3 regions of the Pseudoalteromonas sp. UCD-33C genome follow, and region 1 is predicted to be linked to each of the others. Evidence: predicted binding sites of a transcription regulator. Region 1 holds the regulator's gene; each other region holds the start of a gene.

Evidence for each region. The regulator sigma-54, encoded in region 1, starts transcription at its own class of promoters, with help from an activator protein. The targets are predictions, from matches to a motif close to GTTGGCACGNNNNTNGNNT.
Region 2: a site for sigma-54 is predicted at 1,329-1,347, ahead of AOG26_RS15340 (BON domain-containing protein). Genes of this name have one in related genera too.
Region 3: a site for sigma-54 is predicted at 1,762-1,780, ahead of AOG26_RS03630 (EF-hand domain-containing protein). Genes of this name have one in related genera too.

Annotation. Positions count from the first base shown of each region.
Region 1 is NZ_LJTB01000001.1:616,037-619,292, forward strand. Features, by position in the region: gene lptA (lipopolysaccharide transport periplasmic protein LptA) at 1-522, shown strand; gene lptC (LPS export ABC transporter periplasmic protein LptC) at 1-11, shown strand, start outside; gene lptB (LPS export ABC transporter ATP-binding protein) at 519-1,244, shown strand; gene AOG26_RS02720 (RNA polymerase factor sigma-54) at 1,360-2,856, shown strand; gene hpf (ribosome hibernation promoting factor) at 2,884-3,171, shown strand; gene ptsN (PTS IIA-like nitrogen regulatory protein PtsN) at 3,175-3,256, shown strand, end outside.
Region 2 is NZ_LJTB01000009.1:17,981-21,236, reverse strand. Features, by position in the region: gene AOG26_RS15355 (methyl-accepting chemotaxis protein) at 1-64, shown strand, start outside; gene AOG26_RS15350 (hypothetical protein) at 49-258, opposite strand; gene AOG26_RS20580 (YqaE/Pmp3 family membrane protein) at 512-670, opposite strand; gene AOG26_RS15340 (BON domain-containing protein) at 728-1,294, opposite strand; gene AOG26_RS15335 (LiaF domain-containing protein) at 1,624-2,283, shown strand; gene AOG26_RS15330 (VOC family protein) at 2,687-3,103, opposite strand; gene pmbA (metalloprotease PmbA) at 3,234-3,256, opposite strand, start outside.
Region 3 is NZ_LJTB01000002.1:90,384-93,639, forward strand. Features, by position in the region: gene AOG26_RS03615 (energy-coupling factor ABC transporter permease) at 1-132, opposite strand, end outside; gene xthA (exodeoxyribonuclease III) at 129-938, opposite strand; gene AOG26_RS03625 (hypothetical protein) at 1,182-1,613, shown strand; gene AOG26_RS03630 (EF-hand domain-containing protein) at 1,820-2,341, shown strand; gene scpB (SMC-Scp complex subunit ScpB) at 2,472-3,062, shown strand; gene rluB (23S rRNA pseudouridine(2605) synthase RluB) at 3,059-3,256, shown strand, end outside.

The DNA.
Region 1 (3,256 bases):
ATGACCAATAAACTGAAGAAATTACTCCTGATCCCAAGCTTATTGATTGCCTTTTCGGGCGCAGCTGCCGAGCAAACAGGCGCTCAAATTAGCATTAGCTCAGATCGCCAAGTAGGTAAACTAAAAGATGGCGTTGGCATATTTGAAGGTAACGTAGAGATCGTGCATGGTAATCGTCGTATTACCGCTGAACGCCTTGAAGCACACGGCGGTGACACCGAGGGTACAGTAGAGTTAATTATTGCCACAGGTAAGCCTGCTTACTTCGAAGAAAAGCAAACTGATGGCACCGTGATGAGCGCCAGCGCCGAAGAAGTTCGTTATGATGTTGCAAAACGCTTCTTAACCTTAAATGGTGAAGCTGAAGTTACTCAAGCTGGTCAAAAAGTGACAGCAAAAAGCATTACCTATGATATGGCACAGCAGCTGATCAGTGCTGAAAAAGACGAAAACTCAACAGATCGTGTACACACTATTTTAGTGCCTGTTGAAAATAAAAAAGACAATAAAGGCCAACCATGAGTACATTAAAAGCAGAGCTTTTAGCTAAGAGCTATAAAGGCCGCCAAGTGGTTAAAAATGTCGGTCTTGAAGTTGAAGCGGGCAGCATTGTTGGCTTGCTTGGCCCAAATGGTGCGGGTAAAACCACCACCTTCTATATGATTGTAGGCCTAGTCCCAAGCGACAAAGGTAAAATCAGCATTGATGATAACGATATTACCCTTTTGCCAATGCACAATCGTGCCCGCTTAGGTATCGGCTATCTGCCACAAGAATCGTCAATTTTTCGAAAGTTAACGGTTTACCAAAACTTGATGGCTATTTTAGAAACCCGCAAAGATCTAAACAAAGCAGGTCGCGAAGAAACACTAAATAGCTTACTCGATGAATTCAGCATCCAACACATTCGCGATAGCCAAGGTATGGCGCTGTCAGGTGGTGAACGCCGCCGCGTTGAAATTGCCCGTGCATTAGCCGCTAATCCTAAATTTATTCTTTTAGATGAGCCTTTTGCTGGTGTTGATCCGATTTCAGTGTTAGATATAAAGAAAATTATTGAGCACCTAAAAAATCGTGGTATCGGTGTACTAATTACTGACCATAATGTTCGAGAAACCCTTGATGTTTGTGAAAAAGCCTACATTGTTTCTCATGGGGAGCTAATTGCATCAGGCACACCTGAGCACGTATTAGCAGACCAAACTGTACGCGATGTATATCTAGGCGAGCAATTCAGGCTGTAACCATTACGCCAGCGACTAGAGCATCTGCTAGACTAATAACAATGACAATAAATCGATAATGACTTAACTGTGTTTGCACAGTTATCGATAACTTTAAAAGGATTGTTAGGGATACATGAGGCAATCATTACAGCTGCGCATGGGCCAGCAACTTACAATGACTCCACAACTGCAACAAGCTATTCGTTTGTTGCAGCTCAGTACATTGGATCTCCAGCAAGAAATTCAAGAAGCGCTTGATAGTAATCCCCTACTTGAAGTGGAAGAAGCGGATTACAATGAAGAAAGCACCGGCAAGAATGAGCAAAAAGCGGAGTCTGACGATGTGCAAGTCAGCGCGTCTGCCGAAGAAGCACCTAGCGAGTACGAGCAAGAAAGTAGTGATGCTCTCAATAAAGACACCGTAAGCGATGACTTAGCCATGGATGTTACTTGGGATGAGTACATGAGTGCCGCCCCTTCAACATCATCAGGGCCAATGCCTGAAGATGAGTCTATCTATCAAGGTGCATCAACCGAAACTCTTCACGAATACCTAATGTGGCAATTACAGCTCACGCCATTTAGCCCTACTGATGAAGCGATTGCTGTCGCAATTGTAGAAGCTATCGATGATTCAGGTATTTTAACGGTAAGCTGTGAAGATATCGTCGAAAGCTTTAATCAAAATAACGATGAAGAAGAAATCGAACTTGATGAAGTCGAAGCGGTCTTAAAAAGAATTCAGTTATTTGATCCTGTGGGTATTGGCGCGCGCAGTTTACAAGAATGTCTGTGCATTCAGCTACGCCAATTCGATGCCGATACGCCATATTTAGCTGAAACTAAAATGGTTTTATCTGAGCATATCGAATTATTAGCGAGTCGCGACTATCGAACTTTGATGAAAAAGACTAAGCTTAAAGAAAACGAGCTTAAAGAAGTGATGACGCTCATCCACAGCTTAAACCCTAAGCCTGCGGATAGCATAGTACGCGAAGAGTCTGAGTACGTCATACCTGATGTATCAGTGAAAAAAGTAAAAGGTCGCTGGGTAGTCGAGTTAAACCCAGATTGTATGCCAAAGATTAGAGTGAACAGCCAATATGCAGCTATGTCTCGCTCAGTTAAATCAAGTAGCGACAGCCAATTTATTCGTTCTCACTTACAAGAAGCAAAGTGGTTTATTAAGAGCTTAGAAAGCCGTAACGATACGCTATTAAAGGTGACCAACTGTATCGTTCAACAACAACAAGCTTTCTTTGAACATGGCCCTGAAGCAATGAAGCCGATGGTGCTAAATGATGTTGCTGAAATGGTCGAAATGCATGAATCGACGATTTCACGGGTAACAACGCAAAAATATATGCATACCCCACGGGGTATTTTTGAGTTGAAATATTTCTTCTCAAGCCATGTCAGCACCGAAAATGGTGGTGAGTGTTCTTCTACAGCAATACGCGCTTTAATCAAGAAGTTAGTCGCTGCAGAAAACTCAGCTAAACCATTGAGTGATAGCAAAATTGCAGATATATTGGCTGAGCAAGGAATTAAAGTAGCTAGACGTACAATTGCAAAATATCGTGAGTCTCTAGCAATACCTCCGTCTAATCAGCGTAAGAGTCTGATTTAGACGTTTTACATAGAAGGAAAAATGCTTATGCAACTAAATTTAACTGGTCGTCATGTAGAAATCACAGATTCATTAAGAGACTATGTAAACACCAAGTTTGCGAAACTAGAAAGGCATTTTGACCATATTAATAATGTTCATGTCATTCTAGATGTAGAAAAATTAAGCCAAAAAGCAGAAGCAACTTTACATGTAAACGGAGGCGAATTATTCGCTTCTACAGAACATCAAGATATGTACGCAGCCATTGACTCACTGGTCGATAAACTTGATCGCCAAGTCATTAAACACAAAGAGAAATTAGCTCGACATTAAATTATGAAACTAAGTTCACTTACTAACCAGGACTGCAGCAAAGCTGCGGTCCTTTTTAATAGCAAAAAAAGAATTCTTGAATATA
Region 2 (3,256 bases), on a different contig from region 1:
AGCACGTGATTTGAATGAATTGGCAGCCGCTTTAAATAAAACGGTGAATCAATTTAAGTTATAAAGATAAATTGCTGAAGTAGTTAAAAACCCGATGTCACCTGAAGATGACATCGGGTTTTTATCGTCAGCCTTCCCTGTTAGTCGTGGCGCAACCGCTTTCGCGTGTTCCATAAATTCGTGCCACTGTTGCTTATTCCATAAAGCAACTCCTTTGTTGGTCAATCCTTGTGTTGGTTGCGTTTGTACTTGTTCCATATAGTCTCCTCCTTACGCTAGCTTCATCCTGTTTGGCTCCTGCCTAAGCTTATTCCTTGCTGTCATCTCCATTCACTTTATCCATAAAGCGTTGCCATTGTGCGCTACTCCATAACGCCTTGTTACTTCCTTGTTGTCCTTTGTGCGTAGTTACATTATCCATACTGTAAACTCCTTGCGGTTTATCGTCCGTTACTCCTACAGCAACTCCTTGCTGTGCTCCATTACCCATCCTTGTAGATTAATGCGGTGATTATCGCTTAGCGATGATATACACAGCATGAATCAAACCTGGAATGTACCCTAATAAGGTTAAAAGAATATTAATCCAGAACTGCGCACCTAAACCTACCTGTAAAAATACGCCAAGAGGTGGAATTAAAACCGATAAAATAATACGTATTAAATCCATGACTCACTCCTTGAAAAAGCTTAGCCCAGCCAAAGCTGGGCTATATAGGGCTTGCTATTATTCAGCAACAATCGTTAATTCATCGATTACTTTGCGAACATCTTCAGCATTTTCAGCAATGCTTACCGCTAATTGCTTTTCTGCATCAGACTCAACAGTACCTTTTAGTGTTACTACACCCATGTCAGTATCAACATCGATGTCTGTACCACCCACTTCTGAGTTAAATAAATAACGTGTTGTGATTACAGTACTGATTTTTGCGTCGGTTAAGTCGCTTTCTGCTGAATCAGCTTTGTCTGATTTCATGTGCTTAGCTTTCATGTTTTTAACAACAGTTAGTTTGTTATCAACAGAGCTAACACCGTCTAGGCTAAGAACGAGCTCTTCAGCAAGCTCTTTATCTAATTCGCTATCAACTTTACCTGTAAGTACAACCTTGCCATTCGTTACATCAGTGTTGATGTCAAAGTTGTTAAGGTTTGTGTTCATAAGAAGCACAGTTTCTGCCTTACCATCAATCCAAGCATCTTTACTTTCATTTTCCCAGCTGCTTGCCTGAGCTGACATGCTAGTTGCACCAATTACTAAAGCGGCAATCATAGATTTGTTAAAAGTGTTCATAATCTTCTCCTTTTGATTTAAGACACATTTACTAATGCGACTATGATGCCAACTATTTATTTGTTTATTTTCATCAAGTTAAACACTTATTCAGCGACTATTTATATTCATTTAGGTAAAGATTTACAAGCTGCTCGGTAAGAAGTTCACGATGTTGCAAAAATAACCATTTAGTTGCTGATTTTATTAATCTGTGGTTAATTTAACGAAGTTGCTTATTAGCAAAAAAATACAAACCATTGATTTATATTAAAATAAACTTTGGCCTAAGCCTTGCTTCGTAATTAATAACTAAAAAATCACCTTTAAAATCACAACAGGGAACTACCATGGCCGTTAAACTTGAAGATCGCCCAATCGATCAAGTAAGAGAAGAAGTCATTGATCAACTCATTTATAACTACAGTCATGCTGTTATTTCAGCCGAAGCATTTGAACGCCGACTAGACCAGGCAATGGCAGCCACCAGCAACGAAGTATTGGTTGAACTGGTTGCTGATTTAGAACTAAAAGCAGATATTGACTACAAATCGCATAAGCATGCGCAATTTAAACCTCACTACAGCCACAGCAGCGACAACGAAAGCCTGCAGCTTCGTAGTATTTTAGGTTCAAATGAGCGCAGCGGCCAATGGGTAGTACCAAAAGAAATTCACCTCACCAACTGCTTAGGTTCAATCGAACTCGACTTTAGCGAAGCAATTTTCCAACATCAGCATGTCACTATTTACGTGAACTGTATTTTAGGTAACGACGAAATCTACGTACCAGAACATGTTAATGTGGTATCTAAACTGTTTAGCGTAATTGGCAGCGTAGAAAACAAATCAGTCGCCTTAAATAAAGGCCAAGGCCCAACCATCACTATCGAAGGTAATGTATGGCTAGGCTCAGTCGAGATTTCGGTTAAACGTACCATGAAAGAAAAGTTCATCAGCTTTGCCAACAGCCTAAAAGCCAGTTGGAAAGAGATGAATAAAGTGCAGTAAAGTTGTGAGTTGCGAGTTGCGAGTTGCGAGTTGCGAGTTGCGAGTTGCGAGTTGCGAGTTGCGAGATATTGTAGGCGCGATTTTATATCGCGCAATAGGTAATAAATGACGCGGGGTAAACCCGCTGCTACAACCACCGCGCGAAATAAATTTCACGCCTACATCAACCGTAGGCGTCACGCTTGCTTGGCGCGTCTTATATACAACGCCATTTCATCAACCTATGCCTGACCTACAAACAACACAATTCGGCTCAAAGCTGAAAGCTGATGGCTCACTAAATTTCACGCCTACATCAACCGTAGGCGTCACGCTTGCTTGGCGCGTCTTATATACAACACCATTTCATCAACCTATGCTTGACCAACAAACAACACAATTCGGCTCAAAACTGACAGCTCCCTCACAAGTCATTATTCCTCTCACTCGGGATATCACTAAAATACTCTACAAACTCAACTTCAAAACCTGCAGGGTCGATGAAATATACATTTTTACGATATGGATTTTCTGGGCCGTGTTTATCAATTTCATAACCAGCTGAAACCAGACGTTCAACAACAGCATTAATATCGTTTGTCACATAAGCAAAATGAGCAAGGCCTACTTGGTGGCCAGCTAAATCACGGTTTTCAGCTTCACCGTTATCGCTTAATGCAAGGTATTGGTAATCATCACCAAAGTGCAGCCACTTACGCGGTTTGCCCGACCATTTGCTATCGCCTTGACTACGCACACGCCAGTGAGGGAATGCTGCTTTATAAAAGTGCAGCATGGCATCAACATTACTAACAACAAGGTTTACGTGTTCTAAATACATGGTAGTTTTCCTTTTTATTTTTAAATTGCCACCAAGATAAAACCTCAAGTTAAGTTTAGGTAAAGAACTTTTTCAAATAAAAAAGCCCCACAAAAGTGAGGCTTTAAAAAAATGATTCGTTGTATATATATTAACTACCAGCAATCTGCATTT
Region 3 (3,256 bases), on a different contig from region 1:
ACATGCGAGCACACCAACTTGTCTTATTGGCGTTGCCAATAATTGTGATGCGCTTTGCTTATCAAAGCTGAGCCAAAGTATTAGAGCCACACAGCTCCACAAAGGGAGCTGCCATTGCAGTGTGTCTATCATGCGTTAAATGTTGACCAAATTGGCGCATGATCAGATGGTTTTTCGATACCACGTAATTCGTAATCGATACCAGACTCAACACAACGCTCGGCAAGTGCTGGAGTTGCTAAGATCACATCAATACGCAGACCGCGGTTGTCATCAAAACCTTTTGAGCGGTAATCAAACCACGAGTATTGCTCGGTTTTTTCTGGGTAAAGTTCACGGAAGGTATCTTTAAAGCCCCAGTTTAATAAAGTGCTTAACCATTCACGCTCTTCAGGTTGGAACGAACACTTACCTGTTTTTAACCAGCGCTTACGGTTTGGTTCACCAATACCAATGTCGAGATCGGTCGGTGAAATATTAATGTCGCCCATCACAATAACATCTTGCTCTGGCGTGTGGTTATCTTCTAAGTGAGTCATTAAATCTTTATAGAATTGACGCTTATAAGGGAATTTGGTTTCGTGGGCAATATTATCGCCTTGCGGGAAGTAGCCATTCATCACCGTTAGGTCACGACCATTTTCTTGTGTCACGGTAACACTGATCATACGACGCTGTGATTCGTCGGTATCGGTTGCAAAGCCTTTAACTACTGATTTCGGCTCTTGTTTACATAACATAGCCACGCCGTAATGCGCTTTTTGACCGTGAAAATAAACGTGATAACCCATTTTTTGCACATCTTCGAGAGGGAAGGCCTCATCATGTACTTTGATTTCTTGTAAGCCAATAATATCTGGTTGATGTTTATCAATTACGGCTTGCAATTGGTGTAAACGAGCGCGCAGGCCGTTAATGTTAAATGAGATTACCTTCATGGTGCACCTATTATTTTTGTTTCAGTGTTTAGCGCAATTCTATCATCAAACTAGGGCTTATTCATGAGCTAATTACGAAAATCAAATTGGGTAAATGTTGATCAATTGCTGCTTAATTTAAAAACATTGTTAACTCACTATTAATTATTAAATTAAATAAATAATTCAGTTGATCTACTGATTTTTGTTTATATAATGCGCGCAAACCATCCGTTCATATTATGTACTATTTAAAGGTAAACCATGAAAAAACAATTAGTGATGCTTTCTCTTGCATGTATCTCATTTGGCTCATTAGCAAGCAACCCGCACTACTTTTCAGCTGATAACCGTATTGAATCAAAGTTATGTAGCTTAAGTGCGAACGAAGGGTTTACCGCTGCACGTAAAGAAGCAGCAAAGCATGGCATTTCAATGTCACGTTTTTCAAAAAGCATTTTATGTAACGGCACTGACATCCGTGAAATTGCTAAAAAAGCACAATCACAAGAAGCAGCAAAAGCAGCTGTTGAAGTGTTTGCTAAAAATGAGCAAAAAGAAACTCAACTTTGCATCACTGCACTTAAAAAAGGTTTAACACCTGTGCGTGAAAAAATTGGTAACTTAAATACGTTAAAATGTAATGGCGAAGCAGTAACAGACTTCGTTAAGCGTTACCAAAACGCAGCTATCTAATAGCGGCATTTTTGTTATTTGTAAAAAGCGCTCTTCGGAGCGCTTTTTTTATGAAAAAATTACAGCACTCTATGAAAAGCTTGCTAAATCATAGGCTTAACCCCAACTTAACCAGGCTGTAAGTGCTTGATTTTAGCCAATAAGGCATTTTGGCATTCAATTTGTAACAGTCGAAGTGAATCTAATCGACTACAAGGAAATGTCTTATGAACAAGTTAACTTTAGCATCAACAATTTTAGCAGCTTTAAGCCTTTCAGCATGTTCTGCAAGTAATTCGTTAGCAAAAATCGACAGCGATTTTGGCAGCCTAGATAATGACAATGATGGTTATATCTCTAAGGTAGAAGCTGACGATGATGCAATTTGGGATCATTTTTCAAATATCGATACCAATATGGATGAGCAAATCAGCCGTACTGAATTTAATGCATACATGCAATTAAATACGGGCAAGGTAGCAACTGATAGTGAGGTATCTGAATCAGCATTTAAAGCTGAAATCGCTAAATTTGACCCAATCGAAAATGACTTTAAATCGTTAGATAACGACAAAAATGGTTATGTTTCTATTGAAGAAGCCGATGACGACGATATCGCAAATCACTTTGGCTATATGGATAGTAACAAAGATAAGCGTGTAAGCCGCACTGAGTTTGTTAATTACATTAGCAAATATGGTAGCGACGTTGCCGAAGATGATGCCCTTGAAATGGTTAAAAATAGCTAATTTCAACATTCATTCATAAATATCCCCCAAAGCCAGTGTTTTACACTGGCTTTTTTACAATAATTTTTCCAACCTTGGCCGACTTCTGTCATAATAGAGCGTTAGTGATTTAAAATGACCTTTAGTAGCAATGGCCACAAAACGTATCAGTGATGAACAGTTAGTCGAAATCATAGAAGCCGCGATTTTTGTTGCTGGAAAACCTGTGTCTAAACGTCATTTAAAAGAGACAGTATTAGCTGATTTAAGCGTTTCTATGCCGCGCATTAATAATGCAATTGAACAAATTCAAACGCATTATCAAACCCGAGGCATTAAGCTTGTTGCAGTAGGCAGCGGTTACAGGTTTCAAGCCTGCGCTAGTTTAGCGCCTTGGCTGGCAAACTTATGGCAAGAGCGCGCACCTAAATACTCACGAGCACTACTAGAAACTTTATCCTTGATTGCCTATAGACAACCCATTACCCGTGGTGAAATTGAACAAGTGCGGGGGGTCGCTGTTGGCTCAGGAATAATTAAAACCTTATTAGAAAGAGAGTGGGTTAGAGTTGTTGGCCATAAAGAGGTGCCCGGGCGCCCAGCGTTATATGCCACAACATCCGCTTTCTTAGATTATTTTTCATTAGCTGGTTTAGATGAATTACCGCCGTTGCCTGAACTTCAGGAGAGTAAAATCAACCAGTTATTGAGCGATCCTTCTGTGAGAGAACTATCTGAATGAGTAATGTAGAAACTGAAAAGTTACAAAAAGTATTAGCCCGTGCTGGCGTGGGTTCACGTCGTGAAATGGAAAAATACATCGATGCCAATCGTGTGAGCGTGAATGGTAAAGTGGCACGTTTAGGCGACCGTGTTGAAGCAACCGATGTAATTCGAGTTGACGGTCACGTAGTAAAAATTGAAGACAAAGCAGAC